Regions from separate parts of the Sporomusa rhizae genome, predicted to be linked through region 2. Evidence: riboswitches for the same ligand, from Rfam matches in the RefSeq annotation. Region 2 holds a riboswitch; the other holds the start of a gene.
The links. Region 2 has a riboswitch for cobalamin ahead of SRRS_RS05660 (tetratricopeptide repeat protein). Riboswitches for the same ligand answer to the same signal wherever they lie in the genome.

Region 1: it holds a riboswitch for cobalamin, as region 2 does, so the genes downstream of both, SRRS_RS05335 (ATP-binding protein) here and SRRS_RS05660 (tetratricopeptide repeat protein) in region 2, are expected to answer to the same signal.

The regions. Positions count from the first base shown of each region.
Region 1 covers NZ_CP156925.1:1,165,067-1,175,560, reverse strand. The annotation lists gene SRRS_RS05345 (MotA/TolQ/ExbB proton channel family protein) at 1-10, opposite strand, end outside; gene SRRS_RS05340 (VWA domain-containing protein) at 43-1,920, opposite strand; gene SRRS_RS05335 (ATP-binding protein) at 1,941-2,969, opposite strand; cobalamin riboswitch at 3,122-3,304, opposite strand; cobalamin riboswitch at 3,500-3,681, opposite strand; gene SRRS_RS05330 (sigma 54-interacting transcriptional regulator) at 3,932-5,836, opposite strand; gene SRRS_RS05325 (methyl-accepting chemotaxis protein) at 5,963-6,796, opposite strand; gene SRRS_RS05320 (MFS transporter) at 7,248-8,567, shown strand; gene SRRS_RS05315 (CaiB/BaiF CoA transferase family protein) at 8,678-9,886, shown strand; gene SRRS_RS05310 (hydroxymethylglutaryl-CoA lyase) at 9,949-10,494, shown strand, end outside.
Region 2 covers NZ_CP156925.1:1,289,774-1,300,267, forward strand. The annotation lists gene SRRS_RS05645 (sirohydrochlorin cobaltochelatase) at 1-207, shown strand, start outside; gene SRRS_RS05650 (adenosylcobinamide amidohydrolase) at 224-1,396, shown strand; cobalamin riboswitch at 1,595-1,777, shown strand; gene SRRS_RS05655 (hypothetical protein) at 1,887-2,045, opposite strand; gene SRRS_RS05660 (tetratricopeptide repeat protein) at 2,141-2,761, shown strand; gene SRRS_RS05665 (AAA family ATPase) at 2,819-3,634, shown strand; gene SRRS_RS05670 (nitrogenase component 1) at 3,621-4,919, shown strand; gene SRRS_RS05675 (nitrogenase component 1) at 4,912-6,228, shown strand; gene SRRS_RS05680 (FecCD family ABC transporter permease) at 6,256-7,299, shown strand; gene SRRS_RS05685 (ABC transporter ATP-binding protein) at 7,296-8,549, shown strand; gene cobO (cob(I)yrinic acid a,c-diamide adenosyltransferase) at 8,781-9,347, shown strand; gene SRRS_RS05695 (ABC transporter ATP-binding protein/permease) at 9,365-10,494, opposite strand, start outside.

The DNA of each region.
Region 1 (10,494 bases), 120 kb from region 2:
TAAAGCTCATTTTTTATTCCTCCGTTTTGCGTTTGCCCATTGCTAAGACAAAGTCCTAACAATATGCATAATGTTTTGTTCGGATAGGTCTTGCAGACGGTAATAGGTTGATCCCATCTCCCTGGCCACAACCCGGGCCAGTCCCAGCTTAACAAAATCCCGCTCGGTATCAATAACCACACTATGTACGCCTGCCTTATTTATTTTCCCGGCTACTTTTAAAGCTTCTTCCATCCCGTCACCGCCTGTAGTTGCAGCCGTATTTACCCGGCCATCGGTAACCAAAACCAGTACCGGTTTCATTTCCTGGTCTTTTTGCCGGCGGGAAGCCAGCACTTTCAAAGCGGCTGACAACCCCTCCGCCAAGGGCGTTTTACCACCTGTCGGCAAACGCCGCAGGCATTTTTGGGCCAAATCAACGCTGCGGGTAATGGGCAAAAGCACCTCGGCGGTCTGCCGTCTAAAGGCAATCAAGCCTACTTGATCCCGTTTTTGATAGGCATCCTGCAGCATGGCGCATACGGCTCCTTTGACGGCCCGCATTCGCTCACGCGCCCCCATGGAACCACTGGCATCTACAACAAACAAAATAGTACTGCCAATACGTTTTTCCCGAATTTTTTGCCGCAGATCTTCCTGCTCAATGGCAATGGCACATTTGTCTCTTTTCCGGAACTTCTGATAAGGCGCAGCGGCCCGTAAGGTAGCGTCAAAAGCCAAATCCGTCACCTTGCCGCGCGGAATACCGGAACGCACATAACGCCCCTGTTTGGTATCGGTGCGCGTCAGACTGCGTTTGCCACTGCCGCGGCGTTCCTGACGATCCTGGGGCAAAGATAAATCCATCTTGATAAAAGGAAAGGTAGTGTCTATATCTGCCACTTTCTCCTGATCGCCGCCCTCATTCTGCGGCTGGTCAGCAGGCGGATCGCTCTGCTCCCGGGACTCATCCTGCCGGTCATCAGGCGAATCGGCCGGCGGTGGTGGCTGATTGTCTGATTGGTCTGGCGGATTCTCATCAGGAGGCTGCTGTTCATTTTGCTCTGGTGGTTCCGGCGGCAGCGGCTGCTCTTCCTGTCGCATGCGCTGCGGCAATACATAGCAAGCGGCTTCCTCCAGATCGGCTGGCAGCAGATAGGTTCGTCCGGCAAGCGCCGCAATAGATCTTGCTGCTTCTAACAGGAACAGTTCAGCCCGGTGGCCTGCCGAATTGGCCTTGGCACACATTTGCGCCGAAAGCTGCATCATTGCTTCCGCTATCGCAATTTTAGGCAGCAACCTTTTAGCAGTTGCCACCTGTTGTCTGATTATTTCAGTATCTGCCGCATACCGCTCTACAAATTCTGCAGGGTTTGCTTCATAGTCAAGTATTCGCCGCACAATCTCCGCCCGTACAGCTTCATCCCGCTCCTTACTGACAGCAGCATATAAGCCAAACCGGTCTAAAAATTGCGGCGATAGAGTTCCTTCTTCCGGATTCATAGTACCCATGAGGATACAAGCTGCTTTATGCAAACAGGAAATCCCCTCACGTTCCACCCGGTGCTGCCCGGTGGCCGCCGCATCTAAAAGACTGCCCAAAAAATCGTGGCGCAGTAAATTAACTTCATCAATATAAAGAATCTGGTTATGGGCTCTGGAAAGTATGCCCGGCAAGAAGCGGCGCTCACCCTGTTCCACAGCATACTGCATATCCAGGCCGCCAAACACCATATCCTCCGTGGCATTAAGCGGCAATTCAATAATTCGGGTTTGTCCGGTGATTTCTGTCAGCGAACGAACCAGCGTTGATTTGGCGGTACCCTTTTCTCCTGCTACCACAACCCCGCCTGCTTTCGGATTGACGGCAGCTATGAGTAACGCTCTCTTGACAGCTTCCTGACCGGCAATCGCCGCAAAAGGAAATATCATGCGTTGCATATTATCCTTCCTCTCGCCCGCTATTGTTCGGCAAATATGGCTTCGACTTTATCCCAGTCCAGCGTTCCGTCCTCAAATGGGCGCCGTCGCATCCGGTGAGGCAGCGCCAAGTGGGCGGCTTTTTTTACGTCCTCTTTTTCCACTTGCACCCGTCCGGCGAAAGCTGCCAGCGTCATGGCAGTCTTAATTACGGTAATGTCAGCCCGGTGGCCATCAACATCAAGGGCAATAGCCAGCCTGGCAACAAGCAGGAGCAGTTCATCGCTGATAGTTACCTGGGGCAGTAAGCCGCGTGCCTGCATGATACTCGCTGCCAGTTTTTCCTGTTCTTCCTGATACTGCTGAGCAAAGGTATCTGTATCCTGTTCATAGGCTAACCGCCGTTTGATAACTTCCACCCGCCATTCTGGCTTGTTTTCTCCGGCCACGGCCACCGATAAGCCAAAACGGTCTAAGAGCTGCGGCCGGATATCGCCTTCTTCGGGATTCATCGTGCCGACAAGCACAAAGCGCGCCGGGTGGGAATAGGACACACCCTCGCGTTCGACCGTGTTAACCCCCATGGCGGCGGCATCCAACAGCACGTCAACAACATGGTCATCCAAAAGATTAATTTCATCCACATATAAAATATTGCGGTTGGCCTGAGCCAAAATGCCGGGATCAAATTTCTTTTCCCCGTGCTTGATAGCGTGTTCAATATCCAGTGTGCCAACTACCCGATCCTCGGTAGCACTTACCGGCAGCTCCACCACCCGCATTTTAACTGACTGAGTAGACAGTTGTTCTTCTGCTCCGGCTTTATCCCGGCAGTTGTCACACAGATGGCCAGGGTCCGCCGGATCGCAGTGGAACGGACAGTTTTTACTTACTTCCATGGCAGGCAATAAATCGGCAAGCGCTCTAACCGCGGTTGATTTGGCTGTTCCTTTTTCCCCTTTAATCAGAACTCCACCCAACAGGGGGTTAATTACATTTAATATAAGTGCCTGTTTCATATCTTCTTGTCCGACGATAGCAGTAAACGGATACACTGCAGTATGTTTCAAATCGATTCATCTCCTTATTGACTTCCTATGTGTGAAGTTGACTGCAAAAGAAAAAAGAGACCTTCGTTTACCTAAGTACGGAAGGTCTCTTGACTAAAAAGCATGCAAAAATACATCTTATATATAATCCCCTCCCCATGCCTCGTGAGTAAAACGGTGACTGACAATTAGGCAGTTCTCCTGGCTCTGGATCTTTGCTTACTTAAACCTTCCCGGGATCTTCATCCCAGTGGTGTATCTTAAGCTTGCTCCCCATTACAGTGGCGGGACCGCGCCGGTATTTCACCGGTCTTCCCTATTAAACCCTTACGGGTACCTAACCCTGTTATTCTGTTTTGAAAAAAATTATGCTTTAGCAGGATGAAAAGCTCCCGACTGTCAAAGCAACCGGGAGTTTCCTACAGCAAACTAATAAAAAACTCCTGATATCAACTATCAGGAGTGAATTAGACTAAATCGCACAGTTCTTGAGATTAATCCAAGAATATGCTTAGCTGTAATCCCCTCCCCATAACCGCGTGGGTAAAAAAAACGGCGATTGTCAGCTAGGCAGTTCTCCTGGCTCCGGATCATAGCTTGCTTAAACCTTCCCAAAACAATTGTTCCAGTGGTATATCTTAAGCTTACTCCCCGTTACAGTGGCGGGACCGCGCCGGTATTTCACCGGTCTTCCCTATTAAGCCCATTAGGCACCTAACTCAATAATATTAAAATTTCATTACTTCTCATACTACAGAACATCACATAGTTTGTCAATACTTTGCTGTGATTTTTCGCACAAGCCGTGCCGCAAATAAATACGTTTCTACCAGCATCTTTATCTTTATAGACAATCATTTTGTTACTATTTCATACTGATTATCTCCCTGATCTCAATATCTCAGGTTTGATGGCTACTCACTATATGGGGATGAATTGATGTTTACCGCATTTCTTGCAACCCGGGAGCCATCCTGGACTTTTCAATTAGGTAACCGCCTCTCACGGATTTTTTTTAGTTTACGGGTAAGGGTTGACCTTCCTATCCCCAGATGAGCTGCGGCTTGTTCTAGTGTCTTGTGTTCAGCAACAGCTTTTTGGATCAACTCGTGCTCGAACTCTTTTACTTGAGGGCGAATTTGTGAGATATCGTCTTCAAAAGAAGTAGCCACTGCTCTCAATATGTTTGGTGCCACCAATCGTAGAAAGTCTTTAACATCTTCTTCCGGCTCAAATGAATCCACAAAAAAAGCTAAGCGTTGGATAGTATTCTGCAATTCCCGGATATTGCCAGGCCACGTATACTTTTCAAAGTATGGCAATATCTTAGCGACGATTGGTCTCAGTTGATGCTTATTTTCGGCGGGGAGAAAGTGTTCGCATAAGTGTTTGATATCTTCACGGCGGTCAGCCAGTGTCGGAAGTTCGATCCAAAGTACATTTAGCCGATAGAAAAGATCTTCCCTGATAATATTCTTTTCCAGTAAGTCCTCTGCACTTCTATTAGATGCTGCTATAACACGGATATTTATTGGAATTATTGATTCTCCGCCAATTCGCAATACTTCACGTTCCTGTAGAACACGCAGAAGACGTGTTTGCATTTCGATAGGAAGAGCATCGATTTCGTCTAAAAATATGGTTCCGCCATGTGCCAGTTCAAACAAACCGTGCTTGCCTTTACGGCGGGCCCCCGTGAATGCACCCTCCTCATAACCGAACAACTCGCTTTCCAGAAGCGTGTGGGGTAAAGCTCCGCAATTAATAGCTACAAAAGGATTTTTTGCACGTTCACTTGCGTTGTGAATACTCTGGGCAAAAAGTTCTTTGCCTGTTCCTGATGCTCCATAAAGCATTATAGATAGGTATGACTGAGCGAAATTTTTTGCTATTTTCTTCTTTATTTCCAATGTTTTCGATACTCCGATAATATCTGAAAAAGTTGCTTTAGCTTTAAATTGACTTTGCGCCGTCAATTCTTTCCGGATTTTGTGCTCAGCTTGCACGACTTTTGAAGACTCCATAAAACTAGCAACAGCACCTACAATTTTTGAACCGTATCTTACCGGAACGCGGTTGGTAAGTATGCGAGTATTACCGGTATCTTGGAGTTCACCCTCTTCAGATTGTCCCGTTTGAAGAATATGATCAAGTCTGGAATTCGGTACTATTTCGGCAATGTTTTTGCCAATTACTTCTGTGGCGCGAATATTCAGTGTTTTTTCTGCTGACTTATTAAATATTTCAATTTCGCCATGAGCATCTACGGCAATAATCCCGTCATAGGTTGCATCCAAAATAGCTTCCAGTCGACGTGATTTTCTGGTTTCTTCCCTTCGTAGTGAAGCCAATCGATCTGCTTCAAGAAAGGCTGATTGTAATGTTGCACGATTCGTTTTTAAAAAAACACTTGGTAATCCAACCTTCTGGGCATAGGCAACAGAAGCCCCGCCCCCAACTATGCAGTAGTTTTCGGAAGCAAGTGAAGCAATTCTTCGCTCTAGAGTTTTTAAATCAGTAATTATAACTTCTGTAATAGAAATATCCAAAACTTTTTCCATCAGGGATAATCCAATATACTGATCGCTATATGATGTTATCGCGATTCTTCTGCAATACTGCCGGGCTTCATTTAATGCAGCTAAAATTTCATAAGGCCCAGTATTAACAGGAATAACCGGCATGGAAAATTTCTCAGCCAGAAATTTGGCCGTACCACCACGGCTCATGAGTATATCAATTGGCGGGCCGTTCAAGGTTTCTATAATTTTACTTGCTTGTTCCAGCCACCCCTCATAGAACTCTACCGTTAGTCCTAGTTCTTCTGCAACTGCTTGTGCCATAACAGATAGTTCTTTATTCGTAGAGATGAAAATAATACGATTCATAGGATCCCTCTTTTCGACGATGATTGGTAAAAATTTATGGGTTCCGAAAGTACTTTTTGTTAACGCTATTTATTACTATATATCATTTTAATTAACGGTCAAAGTAGCTTTAAATCTATTCGAAAATTATTCGCAAAGTTCGTTTGCTACATTATTCAGTTCACCCGCTAATACGCTTACCTGCTGTGTAATAGCAGTTAGGTTCATCAGGGCAGTTGCAATGCTGACAATTGCCTCTTCAACTGCACGAACTTCTTCTACTATTTTTGTGCTGTTTGATTGGATGATAGCAACAATATCCCCGACGTTTTTTACAGATAAAGTTCCGCTGGTGGCTAGTTTTCTAATTTCCTCGGCTACTACTTGAAATCCTCGTCCATAAGCGCCGGCTCTTGCAGCTTCGATACCCGCATTTAGACTAAGCAGATTTGTTTGTGAGACAATTCCTTTTAGCAACGATAATACTTGCTCAGTTTCTTTAGCCTGTATTTGGGAGTCTCTTGCAGTTTGAAGCAATATCCGGCTTACGGAAGCAATTTCTTCTGTTTGGCCTGATACTTTTTCGCATATTTGTGCTATTGATTTAGTTTGAGTATTTAATGCATCTGCCAGTTGCCGGGTCATCTCATATTTATCAACAGTTATTGATGTGGCGAATGCTCCTACCACCTCGCCGTCCTGACTTAGAATTGGAGTAGCGCAGCCAATATAGGGTAAACCACGGGCCGATTGGTCAACCTTCATAAACACTTTTCGTTTTTCCTTCATGGCTTTGTCAACAAGACTACCTTTACGAATCGTTTCACCCACAGGAATGTTTAAATTGAGATTTTCTGCTGGCTTGTAAACTAAGTATTTTTCCCTGTTGGTGATTGTTATACCAACATTGTAAGGTAATGATTGCAAAAAAATAGGGTACGCAAGTAGAATAGAGTTAAGAATACCTGGTTCTGGATGCAATTTTTCTTTTCCTCCTTAGCGTGCATGTGATATGCCATAAGATTAAAGCATTTTATATCTCAAGATTATTTCAATGCATTTTTCATGCCAATAATATGGGTAAATCCTTTTTTAGATGACAGGCTAATTTTACTTTATACTAACTGGGAATTTTTAAATTTCTACTCATAGAATTATGCAAAATGATAAGTTGCATCAGGCTCACACATGAGCCTGAATTGTTTAAGAAAAGGCTCGTTTATGAGCCTTTTCTTTTTTCTCGACAAAAAAATATGCCTAAAACCGGTCGTTAGAGAATTGGCATGCTTCTTGCTTAGTTATAGTGTGACTGCAGTCTGAGAATAATGCTCCAAAGGAGGGGTGATAAACGCGAAAGAGGACGTACTGTATGGGACCTAAAACTTATCGTCCAGACTAAATACTAAAATTTATTAAAATGGAGGGGTTCAGAATGAATGATAAGAGAACCGGATACCGCTGGGTCATTATGGCATTGCTTTTCATACTTTATACGGTAGCCAATGCTGATAGGGCAAACATCGGTTTTGCATTACCCTATCTCCGTAAAGAATTTGCGATGAGTAATACTGAGGCAGGTGCTATCATTAGCTTATTTTTTGCAGGGTATGCACTTATGCAGATTCCTTCAGGTTTCTTGGTAAAAAAATTTGGTATGCGGACAATGTTTACTGTTGGCATGTTTTTTACTTCATTATTTACTGGCATGATCGGCATGGCAAACTCTATTCTTGCCCTTAAAGCTCTACGCGTGGGGGTAGGGGTGGTAGAAGCGCCAGTTGCGATTGCCTGTACAACTGCTATCAATAATTGGTTTCCGCCTAAAGAAAAAGGAACAGCATCAGGTATTTTTCTTGCCGGATCCAAAGTTGGTCCTTTGATTGTTCCGCCGCTCTGTGCGTGGATTATCTCAATGTGGGGATGGCGGGAGATTTTCTACTTTTTTATGGTTCCTGGGCTGCTATTATCTATCGCATGGTACTTATTGGTAACTAATAAACCTGCCGATAATAAATTTGTTTCAGCGGCTGAGGCCGAATACATAGCAGATACTACGGTAGCTCAAAAACAAGAAGGAAAAAAACGCGAATACAAGCTCTGGTGGGTAGATAAGATTGTACGTGCAAAAAAGGTTGATCTCCTTGGAAATTCGTCGCAGGTATTTAAATGTTGGGACATCTACGGAGCTGCCATTGGTTATTTCTTTATGGTGGGTATCGTAAGTGTTCTTATGTCTTGGCTGCCAACTTACCTGGTTACAGTAAAGAAATTCGCCATTATGAAAACGGCTTTAGTTTCATCAGCGCCTTTTGCCGGAACCGTTGTAGGTAATTTTGTAGGCGGTTGGGTTTCGGACAACATTTTAAACAAGCGCCGTAAGCCTATGATGATGGTTACCGCTCTATCAACAACTGTCATGATGTATTCGCTGATAAATGCGCCTGCTGATGCAACTCTACTGGCAATATTGCTTTTCGCAACAGGATTCTTGCTTGCTTTGGGATATTCGGCATTCATGGCTTATCCAATGGGCCGTGTAAATAAAGAAAGCTACCCGGTTGCTTTTAGCATTGTCAATACAGGCGGACAATTAGGTGGAGCAGGCGCACCTTTATTTGTAGGTATGATTTTAGATAAGTTTAACTGGGATGCGGTGTTTTTATCTCTGGCAATCGGTTCATTGATATGTCTGGCTGTTGTTTCAAGCATTATTGAACCAGTGCAAGATCCATTAGAGCGACCTAATTTCTAAACATTAAACCGCTATAATAACAAGTTTGGATCTGAGCGGAAGCTTACCCAAAAAGTAAGACTCCCGCTCAAGCTGGACAAGCTTATATATTTTTTTAGGGGGAGGAAAATATGTTAACAAATATGAAGACGGCAGGTGCATTGGAAGGAGTAACAATACTTGATTTGACAAGAGTTTTAGCAGGCCCCTACAGCACAATGCTATTAGCCGATATGGGAGCAAATGTTATCAAGATTGAAGAACCTATCAAAGGTGATGATACCCGCCATTTCGGACCGTTTCGAAATGACGAAAGCATTTATTATATCACCAACAACCGTAATAAAAAGGGGATTACTTTAAACCTAAGGGATCCAAAAGCAAAAGAAATGTTTAAAGAAATGGTCAAGAAGGCTGATATTGTTACGGAAAATTACCGCCCAGGCACTATGGAAAAACTGGGACTCGGCTATGATGTACTGAAAGAAATAAATCCCGGAATCATATATGCTTGTATATCTGGTTTTGGCCATTATGGACGCTATAAAGAGCGCCCGGGCTATGATATTATTGCTCAAGCCATGAGTGGACTAATGAGTACCACAGGTTGGCCAGGCGGACCTCCCACACGAACAGGTACAGCAACCGGCGATGTATTAGGAGGGTTATTTATGGCAATCGGTGTGTTGGGAGCCCTGCATTATCGCCAAAGAACCGGCGTGGGACAAAAGGTTGATGTGGCGCTAGTAGATGCAGGGGTATCTGCAATGGGAAATGTCAATATGCTTTATTTGGCTGACGGCTATATTCCTAAACGTATTGGTAATCGCTATGAATCAACTTATCCTTATGACTCCTTTGAATGCGCTGACGGAAGTTGTGTTATTGGTGCGGCAAACGACAAGTTTTGGCAAATACTCTGCGGAGTCATTGGAAAATCAGAAATTGCAGAACTACCTCAGTTCTTACGCATAAGGAACCGCTTAGAAAACCATGTAGAAGTTAAAGCGCACATTGAAAGCTGGACAAAAACCAAGTCGGTTAATGAGGTTGTAGATGCTTGCTTGACAGCCGGAATACCGGCCGCACCGGTATATGATGTTAGTCAAGTAGTTGAAGACCCGCATATTGCGCTCGATAGAGAGATGATTATTGAGCAAGATCACCCTAAAGCAGGCAAAGTTAAAGTTACAGGAACTCCATTCAAATTATCAGCCACTCCTACAACCGTCAGAACGGTTGCACCGGCTCTCGGTCAAGACAATCTAGAAGTTTACAAGGAATTCTTGCGTTTAAATGATCAGCAGCTAGCTGAGTTAAAAGCAAAGGGTGTAATTTAGAAAATAATTTTGAACAGTACGATTAGATAAAAGATGGATGAAAAGTAAAAGAGGCGATTATTTTGAAACTCCCTAAAGAAATTGAAATCATCGAGGTCTGTCCGCGAGATGGATTTCAAAACATAAAAACACCAATTCTGACTGAGACAAAAATAGAGATTATTGATAAACTGGTAGATTGTGGTTTCAAATGGATTGAGGCAACATCTTTTGTTCATCCTAAAGCGATACCGCAGATGGCGGACGCTGCTCAGGTACTAAAGGTTGTCAAAAAAAAGCATGCGGGCAGAGTAGGTTTTATCGCCCTAGCCCCCAATTTGTTTGGCGCACAACGGGCAATAGAAGCCGGTGCAGATGCAATTACCTTTGTTATTTCGGCTAGTGAGAAACACAACCTTGAAAATACCAGGCAAACCATAGAACAATCAGTAGCCGCATTTACGGAGGTATGCAAAATCAAAAGCGATTGCAAAATGCGCCTGGCTGTAGCTACAGCATTTGATTGTCCCTTTGCCGGCAAGGTAGATTTCATGCATGTTATAAGTTTGGTTGAGGCGGGACTGGCTGCCGGGGCGGATGAGATTATATTGGCTGATACTATTGGTACA
Region 2 (10,494 bases):
CCGTTTATGCTGGTAGCCGGTGATCATGCTGTCAACGACATGGCGGGCGAGGAGGAAGACTCCGCTAAGTCGCAGCTATTAGCGGCCGGCTTTGAGGTTGATGTATATCTTCGCGGCCTGGGTGAAAACAAGGCAATCCAGGATATCTACGTAGCTCATCTTCGGTCGGCGATTACTCACCCGCCGCATGGACATGCTGGCCACTGATAGGGAGAGGAGAACTATGAAAAAATCATATTTGCGACTAGGACTGTTACTAGCCGCTATTTTCTATTACAGCTTAGCTCAGTGTATGGCTAACGAGCGAGTGGATCTATACACATTATCAACCGGTGATACTGTTTACCGGCAAGATACCAGTGTAGTGGTCGCCTTTAAAAAACCTAGGGCTGTGCTAAGTACATCTGTGTTTAATGGCGGCTACCGGGACGATCTGCAAGCAGTATTTAACCATGATATGAAGAAGGCTACCGGCGTAACGGCCGAAAACTACCCGGATTACCTCGGAAATGTTGCGAAAAATTTGGGACTTAATCCTAAACGGGTAACCGGTATGGGTACGGCGGCATCTATGGACAATGTTGCTATCAAGTCGGAAAGCTACCAGACGCTCACAGTGACAGCCATTGTTACTGGCGGCGTGGAAGGCAACGGCGGCCGGGCCGGTGATCCGACGGAATATTTTCTGCCCGGAAAAAAGAGAACCTTATATAAGCCGGGGACCATTAACATCATGTTGATGCTTGATGCCGATATTCCCCCGGCGATAATGGCCCGGGCGCTGGTGACCTGCACGGAAGCCAAAACCGCCGCCTTGCAGGAACTGATGGCCGGCAGCCGGTTTTCAAGTGGGCTGGCAACCGGTTCAGGAACAGATCAGACGATGATCATTACTAATCCGGGTTCATCGCTGTACTTGGAAGACGCAGGCAAACATTCGAAATTAGGAGAGCTGATCGGCCGCACTGTCAAACAAGCGGTCAAGGAGGCTCTGCTGCGCCAGACCGGTTTATCTCCGCAAAAGCAGCACAGTGTGCTGCGGCGCATGAATCGTTACGGTGTTACCGAGGAAACGCTGTACCAGCAATATTTGCAGGAATATGGCATGATTGACAAACAGCGGTTTTCAAAATCCCTGCGGCAGCTCGACAAGGAGCCGGCATTGGTAACCGGTTCGTCCCTGTATGTTCACTTACTGGATCAATTTCAATGGGAATTGCTTACAGGCGACGAATTGACCCAGGCCGGCAATGAACTGCTTGTGTTGACGGCAGGTAAATATCATGTTTCCCCACCGGCAATAGCTTCCGCCGAAGTGATGCCTGCTGTTCAGACCTGGTCTTCCCTGGTAGTGAAGATTCTAGCGGACAGGATACATACGGAATCGCAAGGATAGCAATAGCAGGCAATCAGCAAGCCATGCTTCAAAACTAATTTAAACAGATTTTCTCAATAACCGCCGGACAATCAACAGGCGGTTATTGGCATATCTTGATATTCTGCAAGGAGAGCGCGTTATAGGACAAGCTGCTTGGAGTGAACATATTGACAAAAAAGGTAAATAATGATAGCTTTAAAGATAGATAAGTCATAACTTCATAGAAGTAGGACAGGTGCCCGTATGGGCTTAATAGGGAAGACCGGTGTAACACCGGCGCGGTCCCGCCACTGTAATGGGGAGTGAACCAAGAATATGCCACTGAGACGAGCGTCTTGGGAAGGTTTGGGGAAGCTATGATCCAGAGCCAGGAGAACTGCCTGTTTAAAAATCGCCGTTTTACCCACGAGTGATGGGGAGGAGATTACAGCTGCATCGCTTATTGTGAGTTTTTCAGATAAGTTGTGCTATTTTGCTGAATTTACTCCTGGTCATTGACCAGGAGTTTTTATTTGGTTACACTGAAGAAAAACTCCCGATTGCCATTGCGGCCGGGAGCTTTTTTATCCTGTAGGAAAGTATAACTTTCCGCCTGGATAAGGGCAACATCGGTTTCCACTTTCGCCAAAGGCTCGGCGCAAGCCGTGTTTTCTTTATTAGTTCTCATTTTTTAAACCTCCTTCTGATTGCGACTCTCATAAACCCCCGCCGGAAGCAAGGCCAATTTTATCTAATGACTAAGTTAGTGAAGAGGTGTTTGTGTTGAAAAAAACAATTATATTGGTTCTTTTTGCTTTTATTATGACAAGTATGTCCATAGGGCTAGCCGCAGACAAGAAGACAGATGTTGAGGCAAACCGTAAAGTAATAGCCGCCTGCACCAAAGCGATTACGGCAAATCCTAATAATGCCGGAGCTTATGTAGACAGAGGAAAAGCTTATCAAAACATCAATCAGCTTGAATTAGCGCTGGCCGATTATACATGGGCGATCAAACTTGAACCCAAGAATGCAGGAGCCTATTCAGCTCGGGCGCAGATTTATTATGATACCAAGCGGTATGGTGAAGCGCTGACTGATTATAGCAGTACTATCGAACTGGTTCCCCAGGATATGGAAGCGCATTTTCGGCGGGGTGTATGTTATTACTATACAGACCAGTATGAGCTTGGTATCGGCGATTTAGAGCAGGTTACGGTATTGCAGCCGCAGCATGCGGGCGCCTATTTGGTCAAGGGGGTATGTTACCAGAAGCTGGACCGCAAAGAAGAAGCGATTAAAGCCTATCAAGGGTTACTGGCTAATGTACCGGCGAACAAACAAACTCAAGAAGCCATTGATGCGGCAAAAAAGATGCTTAAAGCGCTGGGCGTGGAGTCCTGACGGCAGTGGCCGGTTATGCGGCATTTTTTGATAATGTAAGGGAGAGGGATTAATTTAATGCAAAAAAAAATTGCCTTTTACGGTAAAGGTGGTATAGGAAAATCTACAACTGCCGCCAATGTGTCGGCGGCTTTAACGGAATTTGGGCATCAGGTTTGCCAAATTGGCTGTGATCCCAAAAATGATTCAACCCGCCTGCTGCTAGGCAGAGTTTGTTCCCAGACTGTCCTGGACATGGTTAAGCAATATGGAGATGCGCTACAGGCCGAACAAATTGTGCATACTGGCTTTGGCGGTGTGCACTGTGTTGAGGCCGGCGGCCCTGAGCCCGGGGTGGGCTGTGCCGGACGCGGCATTATCGTGGCGCTGGAGAAGTTGACAGCTCTGCAGGCTTTGCCTGAAGAGGCTGTTATTCTTTATGACGTACTGGGAGATGTGGTATGCGGCGGGTTTGCCGTGCCTATCCGGGAAGGCTATGCGACGGATATCTATATTGTCTCATCCGGAGAACTTATGTCTCTGTATGCCGCCAATAATATTGCCAAGGGGATAGCAAGGTATGCTGCCAGGGGACCGGTACGGCTTGGCGGTATTATTGGCAACAGCCGGGGCATTGCCAATGAACACGACTTACTTCAGGCCTTTGCCAAAAGGTTAAATACCAGCCTGGTAGCATACATACCGCGGGACCGTATTGTTAATAAGGCCGAGATACATCGTAAAACAGTAATAGAATTTGCGGCAGATTCCGGGCAGGCGGCTATTTATCGTAAGTTGGCCAATTTTATTTGTGAAAATGCGGCGCTTACGGTGCCGACCCCCATGACATTTGCCGAATTAGAGGAAATGGTGCTTACTTATGGTGATGAATAAACGGGCGACAAAAGTCCGCCAACGAAGTTACAGCTGTACTATGCCGGGAGTTTGGCGCGCGGTTTCGCACAATGAGGGGGCTGTGGTTATTTATCATAGTCCGGAAGCATGCGGACATATTAGCAGGGAAATGGATCTGGGGATGCATTTTCGCTCGCTGGCCTTACATCAATTTAATCCGGAACAGTATTCTGCACCGCTGGTCATCAGCGGTTTGCAGGAAGAGCATTCTATTTTCGGCGGAGCCGGACTGCTTAGAGACTGTATTGACAAAGTTGTCCAAAAATACCAGCCCGAGTATATCATGATTGCCAATTCCTGTGTCGCCGGCGTGATTGGTGACGATACGGCGGCTGTGGCCAGCGAAGCGGAAGAGGCTTTGGGGATACCCATTATGGCAGTGCCTTGTTACGGTTATCTGGACGGCGATTATTACACTGGTTTTTACCAGGCGGGTAAGTTACTGGCAGAGCGGTTTATGGTTTCGCAGCCCAAGCTTATCAACACAGTAACTTTGTTAGGTGACCGTGGGGGGCCTAATGGGGTTGATGCCCAGGAAATTAAACGGTTGCTTGCCTATTTTGGTTTAAAGGTATATTGTCATTTCCCGGCTTTTGCGTCATTGGAGGATATTAGACGAGTACCCTTTACGGCTTTGTCTGTGCCGCTCAGTGGTACAAAGTTGTCCTATCCCTGGATTCGCAAGCTGGGACTGGAACTGGATGATACACTAGGGGTGCCCTTCTTTGATGGTGATTATCCGTCAGGCTGGCAGTCGACAACCCGCTGGCTGAAGGATCTTGGCCGGTTTATACAACAAGAGGATACAGCCGAATTGGCTATTAAAATGGAAAAACAGCGCTTAGACAGTCATGTTGCCGAATGCAGCACTGTTTTAAAAGATAAAAAAATTGTCCTGTGTGTTGGCCGGCCGCTGCTGTATTTTGATCCTGCCTGGGTGTTAGAGTTGCTTCAATTATATAGAATAAATGTCACAGGCATTGTTGTGTTGAATGAAATGTTCACGACGGAGCAAGAGCAAACTGTACGGCAGGAATTAGATAAACAAAAAGAGATTGCTGTTTTTTCTGAAGCAGAGGGTCAGGCAGTGTTAGAGGCAGCAGACATTGTAATTACCACCCATGAATTAGCTGATATCCGGAAAAAGCAGCTTTATCTTCCCCTGTTACCGCTGGCTGGAGTTGGCGGCATTATAACGCTGATGACCAAGCTGGTACATTTAGTTAAACGGCATAACCGGCGGGGAGGGATTATGTATGTGTAACACTAAATGGAAAGATATGCGTACCCAGGTAGAGGCCTGTGCTCTTACCGGTGCGGCAGCTTTCTTCGCCGGTATTCCTGATGCGGTATTAGTGGCTAATGGGCCGCTGTGGTGTTATTTTTATGCGCTGCGCCAGCTGGAAAAACAGTGGCCGGCAATCAGTTCGCAATATTATTGTACGCAGGTTGATAATCATGCCGTTGTTTATGGAACCGAAGAATTTTTACTGGAAACGTTACATACAATACGTCGGCAGACCCGTCCGTCTGTTGTTCTGATTGAGAATAGCTGTTCAGTCAGTTTGATTGGCGATGATATTGCGGGGATGGCTAAACAGGCTGATTTGAACTGCCCGGTGGTTTTTGTGGATGGCGGTGGCCTTAGCGGCAGTTTTGGCGCCGGCTACCGCGCTGCTGCCAAAGGCTATTTGAAGCAGGTGCCGTTCAATAGGAAAAGTGCCGTTCAGCCGGGTGCTGTCAATCTGCTGGGCTGCACAATCGGTTATTACAATGGCGCGAATGATGTAGTGGAATTAAAACGTATGCTGCATATGGCAGGTTATCAAGTGCTGGCTTGTCCGGGAGCGGGCAGCCGTATCGACGAAATAGCCAATATGACCAATGCCGCGCTTAATATTGTTGTACATGATGAATTGGGACAAGAAATGGCTAAAATACTCTATGAACAGCATGGTATGCCGTATGTATCGCTGCCGCCGCCTTATGGTGTGCAGGGTTCACTTGCCTGGCTGGAAACTATACATCAGCATATGCCCGTGGCCGGCAGCCAAATGACTGTTGTCCGCAAGGAGGTTAACGCCCTGGAACAGAAACTGCAGTCGTTAACACTGGATATGCAGCGTACTTGGGGTGATCTGTGGTTTGAAAAAACTCTTATTGCCGCGCCTGCCTCTGTTGCATTATCGATGGCTGAGGCTGTCCGTACTGAGTGGCTGGATACAGGTTTGCTGACGGTAGTAGCTTATGACCGGCTGCCGTCTTATCCTGCAGCAAGCAGTATTGATACGTTGTTGGCGGCGGATGGTGACAGCCAACTGTTGGAAAAAGAGTTGGCGGCTTTGGAGGGCGGATTATTATTGGGCAGCAGTAATGAGAAAGCCATACTTCACCAGTGCTCGGTGCCGGATGTAGTTTGTCAGAATATCGCGTTGCCGGTATATGATGAAGTCATTCTTAGTGATCTGCCGTTTATGGGTTTGCGCGGTTCCTGTCATATGGTAGAACGCCTCTGGAACCAATATGTTGCGCGGTGTCAGCGGCACAGGAATTTTACTTCCTGCAGATGTTAACAGAAGATGAAAAGGGCGGAAAAGGTTATGACAGGCAGGATCAAACATAAAGCTTGGTTTTTTTTCGGTATGAGTGCGTTATTATGTCTAGTTGTTCTGTTATCTCTTATTTGGGGGCAGATCAGTGTACCTGCCCCTACTGCGCTGGCTGTTATTGGCAAGCAATTGCACTTGCCCGGTATAGACGGGGCTGGTATTACTCCGGAGCAGACTTCAGTTATTTGGCATATCCGCATGCCCAGGACGCTGGTGGGTGTTTTGGTAGGAGCGGCGCTGGCCGTATCTGGAGCCGTTATGCAAGGGGTGTTTGGCAATCCGCTGGCAGAACCGGGAATTATCGGTGTGTCAAGCGGCGCGGCTTTTGGTGCGGTTATTGCCATCGCGTTAGGAGTAACAGCCAACGGAATTTTTTACATGCCTGTTTTTGCTTTGGCCGGTGCGTTATTGTCGGTTGGGTTGACAGTTGCCTTAGCGATGAGGGGTGGGAAAATTCCGGTGACGATCCTGCTGTTAGCCGGTATTGCCATTAGCATGCTGATGGGGGCGCTAACCTCAGGGATATTGACGTTTATGAATGAATACCGGTTGCGGGAATTTTTGTTTTGGATGGTAGGCGGGTTGGATTACCGCCGTTGGGAGCATGTTTATCTGGCTGTCGGCCCGGTGCTAACCGGTATTATTGTTTTAATTTTATTGGCCAGACATCTCAATATCCTCTCTCTTGGCGAGCAGGAAGCGCGTTCGGTAGGAGTTCCGGTCGCGGTTTTACGGCTGTTATTATTGTTTGTCTCCACCGTAACGACGGCGACTGCCGTATGTGTCAGCGGCACAATTGGCTTTGTAGGTCTCATTGTTCCCCATATTATGCGCCTCTTGCTGGGGCCTGAGCACCGTACTTTGTTACCGGCCTGCGCTTTGGCTGGCGGGTTATTTTTGGTAGCCTGTGATACATTGGGACGTCTTATAATTCCGCCGTCCGAAATTCGGGTTGGTATTATGACCGCTTTACTGGGTGCGCCTTACTTTTTGCATTTGCTCCATAAAACGCAGAAGGGAGGCGGCCTTTCGTGAATACAGCCAATCAGCCAGCTTTAACTGTCGCTAATGTGGGTGTTACTATTGGTGACAAAGTCATTTTGCGGGATGTTTCTTTTACCGCTAATCCAGGGGAGTTTATCGGCATTATCGGGCCCAATGGCGCGGGAAAAAGTACGCTCCTCCGGGGATTGCGCGGTATGGGAGCCATTACTTCCGGCGATATTAAGGTCTTTGGGCAATCTGTACGTGCCATTGGCGACAAAGAACTGGCGCGGATAATTGCTTATATGCAGCAGGAAGTTAATGTCGGTTTTGGCTTTACCGCGCTGGAAGTTGTGTTATCGGGGCGCTATCCTTATCTGAAATGGTGGCAGAACGAGCAGGATAAAGACTATGAGATTGCCAAACAATATATGGCTTTTACCGGCGTCGATGCTTTGGCTGAGAAATCAGTGCAGCAAGTGTCAGGCGGAGAGCGCCAGCGTATTTTGCTGGCAAAAGTATTAGCGCAGGAAACACCGCTTATCTTTCTGGATGAACCGACTGCCAGTTTAGATTTGGTGTATCAGGAAGAAATATTCCGGTATTGTCAGATCATGTGCCAAAAGGGAAAGACGGTGCTGATTATTGCACATGATATCAAATTGGCAGCCAAGTTTTGTTCACGGCTTATTCTGCTGGCTGGCGGGACGATACTTGCCGATGGCAGTCCGTCAGAGGTTATTACCGCACAGCACCTGCAAAAGGCTTATGGCTTGCATTCTGACGTTTTTATTAATAAGGTAACAGGAAATCTGGATATTCACACCTATGAGGCTGCCGGTACGGTTACCGGGAAGCTGCTTGTCCATGTTATTGGCGGCGGCGGTTCCGCCGGATATATTCTGCGGTTGCTGCATGAAAAGTCCTATAATTTGAGCGGCGGCGTATTTCAACAAGGCGATACCGACGCGGATGTCGCGTTGGCCTTCGGTGTACAGGCAATAGTTGGCCGGCCATTTTGTATTATTGATAAAACAAAAGGAAGCGAAAACAGGGAAAAAATTCTTGCTGCCGATGTTACGGTATTGAGCAATCTGTATTACGGACAGCAAAATTTAGATAATCTGGAAGCGGCCTTTGCTGCCAAAAAACTTATTGTTATTGAAGATACAGCGATTGAAGAACGTGATTTTACCGGCGGTAGAGCAACTGCATTATACCGTGGCTTACTAAAACAGCCGCAGGTAGTTGTGCTGAATTCGGTTCAATTTGCAGAACAGATAGCTAGAGAAGGATTTTAGGCGAAGTTTGTACAATATCAGCAGGAGGGTAAGCAATATGTGCCAAAACAACAAACGTCAATATGTTCCTAAAAATTGGCCGGTGGATGGCTTTAATCATTCCCAACAAACAGAGAAACCTAATAATCGATTTCGATCGGCTAAGGTTGTTTTTAAGGTAACAGCTTCATAGTTTCTGGAGGGTGTTTTAAAGCACGGCAGCTGGTGCATTTAGCAAAAAAAATGCTGGATATGAGTGGAACTGCTGCGGAAAGGATGGTTTATATGTCGGAAAGCAAGGGTCTTATTATTGTAAATACCGGAAATGGCAAAGGAAAAACGACCGCCGCTTTAGGTTTAGGTTTAAGAGCCTGGGGACAGGGACTCAGGGTGCTGGTTTTGCAATTCATTAAGGGAAATTGGAAGTATGGCGAATTACAGTCTGCCGCGAGAATGGGAGAGAATTTTGTAATACGCCAGCTGGGCGAAGGGTTTGTGAGAAATGTCAAAGAGGATGCCATAGCCGAGCACCAGGATGCGGCCGAGTCGGCACTTGCTGATGCGAAACAGGAAATGATGTCCGGTAATTGGGATATGATCATCCTTGATGAAATTAATTATGCGATAAAATTTGGTTTGCTTGCTACGGACAAAGTGGTCGAACTATTGGAAACTAAACCGCAGTCTTTGCATTTGGTACTTACCGGGCGTGAGGCGCGTCAGGAAATTATTGACAGAGCGGATTTGGTAACAGAAATGAAAGAAATAAAACATCCTCTTAAACAAGGAATAAAAGCCCAAAAAGGCATAGAGTTTTAAGAAATCTGTTGCTGCGGCTACTTTGCCCGCTGGAGTCGAGATGGTATAGCTCGTTGGTGTGTCGGCTCGATGCAGTGCCAGCCGCCGGAGCCATTTAACTCTAGTATTATGCGATGATGTGCTTTTAGCGTATCTCTATGACCAATACTGATTATGGATGAGGTTGGTAATTTTTCGTGAAGCACTTGGTATACTTCTGCTTCCATACTAGTGTCAATACAGGAGGTTGTTTCATCCAGAAACAGCCACTTTGGCTGATGGATGATGGCTCTGGCCAGTGAAAGCCGCTGAAGCTCACCGAGCGAGAGGATTTTTGACCAGTCGGCTTCCCTGTCTAATTGTTGAAGTAGTATATTTAATTTACATATAGTTAGCGCCTCTTTTAGCGTTGTGTCAGTTATTTTGCCATGCTTGTGCGGGTAAAGAACAGCATTTCGCAAGGAGTCTATTGGCAGGTAGGGCTTTTGCGGAAGAAATAGCACGTCATCGTCGGACGGAAGGGACAGTCGCCCGTCAAAGTAGGGCCAAATTCCGGCAAGTGTTTGTAATAAAGTACTTTTTCCGCAGCCGGAAGGACCGGTAATGAGTAAACGATCACCGGCTGCGATTTCTATGGTTAACTTATCTATCAGAGCATGACCGGACGGTGAATAAACCGAGAGGTCTTTCGTCATTAGCACATTGGGTTTACCTAAGGACGGAGCTGTAGTTTTAAGCTTTTGCTGCTGTGATTTCAGCAGTTGTGTGTAAAATTGCTGCAACCTGTCTGTTACAGCCTGCCACTGGGCAATTTTTCCAAAGCTCTCAATAATATAGGACAGCGCAGAATTAACGTACCAATAAGCGCCGGATATTTCAAATAATTGGCCAAGTTGTAATTCGTCATTGAAAAATCTGGGTGACGCAATCAAAAAAGCAAAGACAGTAGACAACTGCGCATAGGCTGCGGATACCCAGGTTATATCTCTTGTTGTTTTACTCATGGCAAGGTAGGTAGCAACAATGTTTGAAAACCGCTTAAGCAGACTGCTTTTTTCCAAAAGTTCTCCTTTGTATAGCGCAATACATTCGGCATATTCTCTTAGTCTGGCTAAACTATACCGAAAATTGGCTTCATTACTTTGCTGAATATTGTTTTGCAGCATAA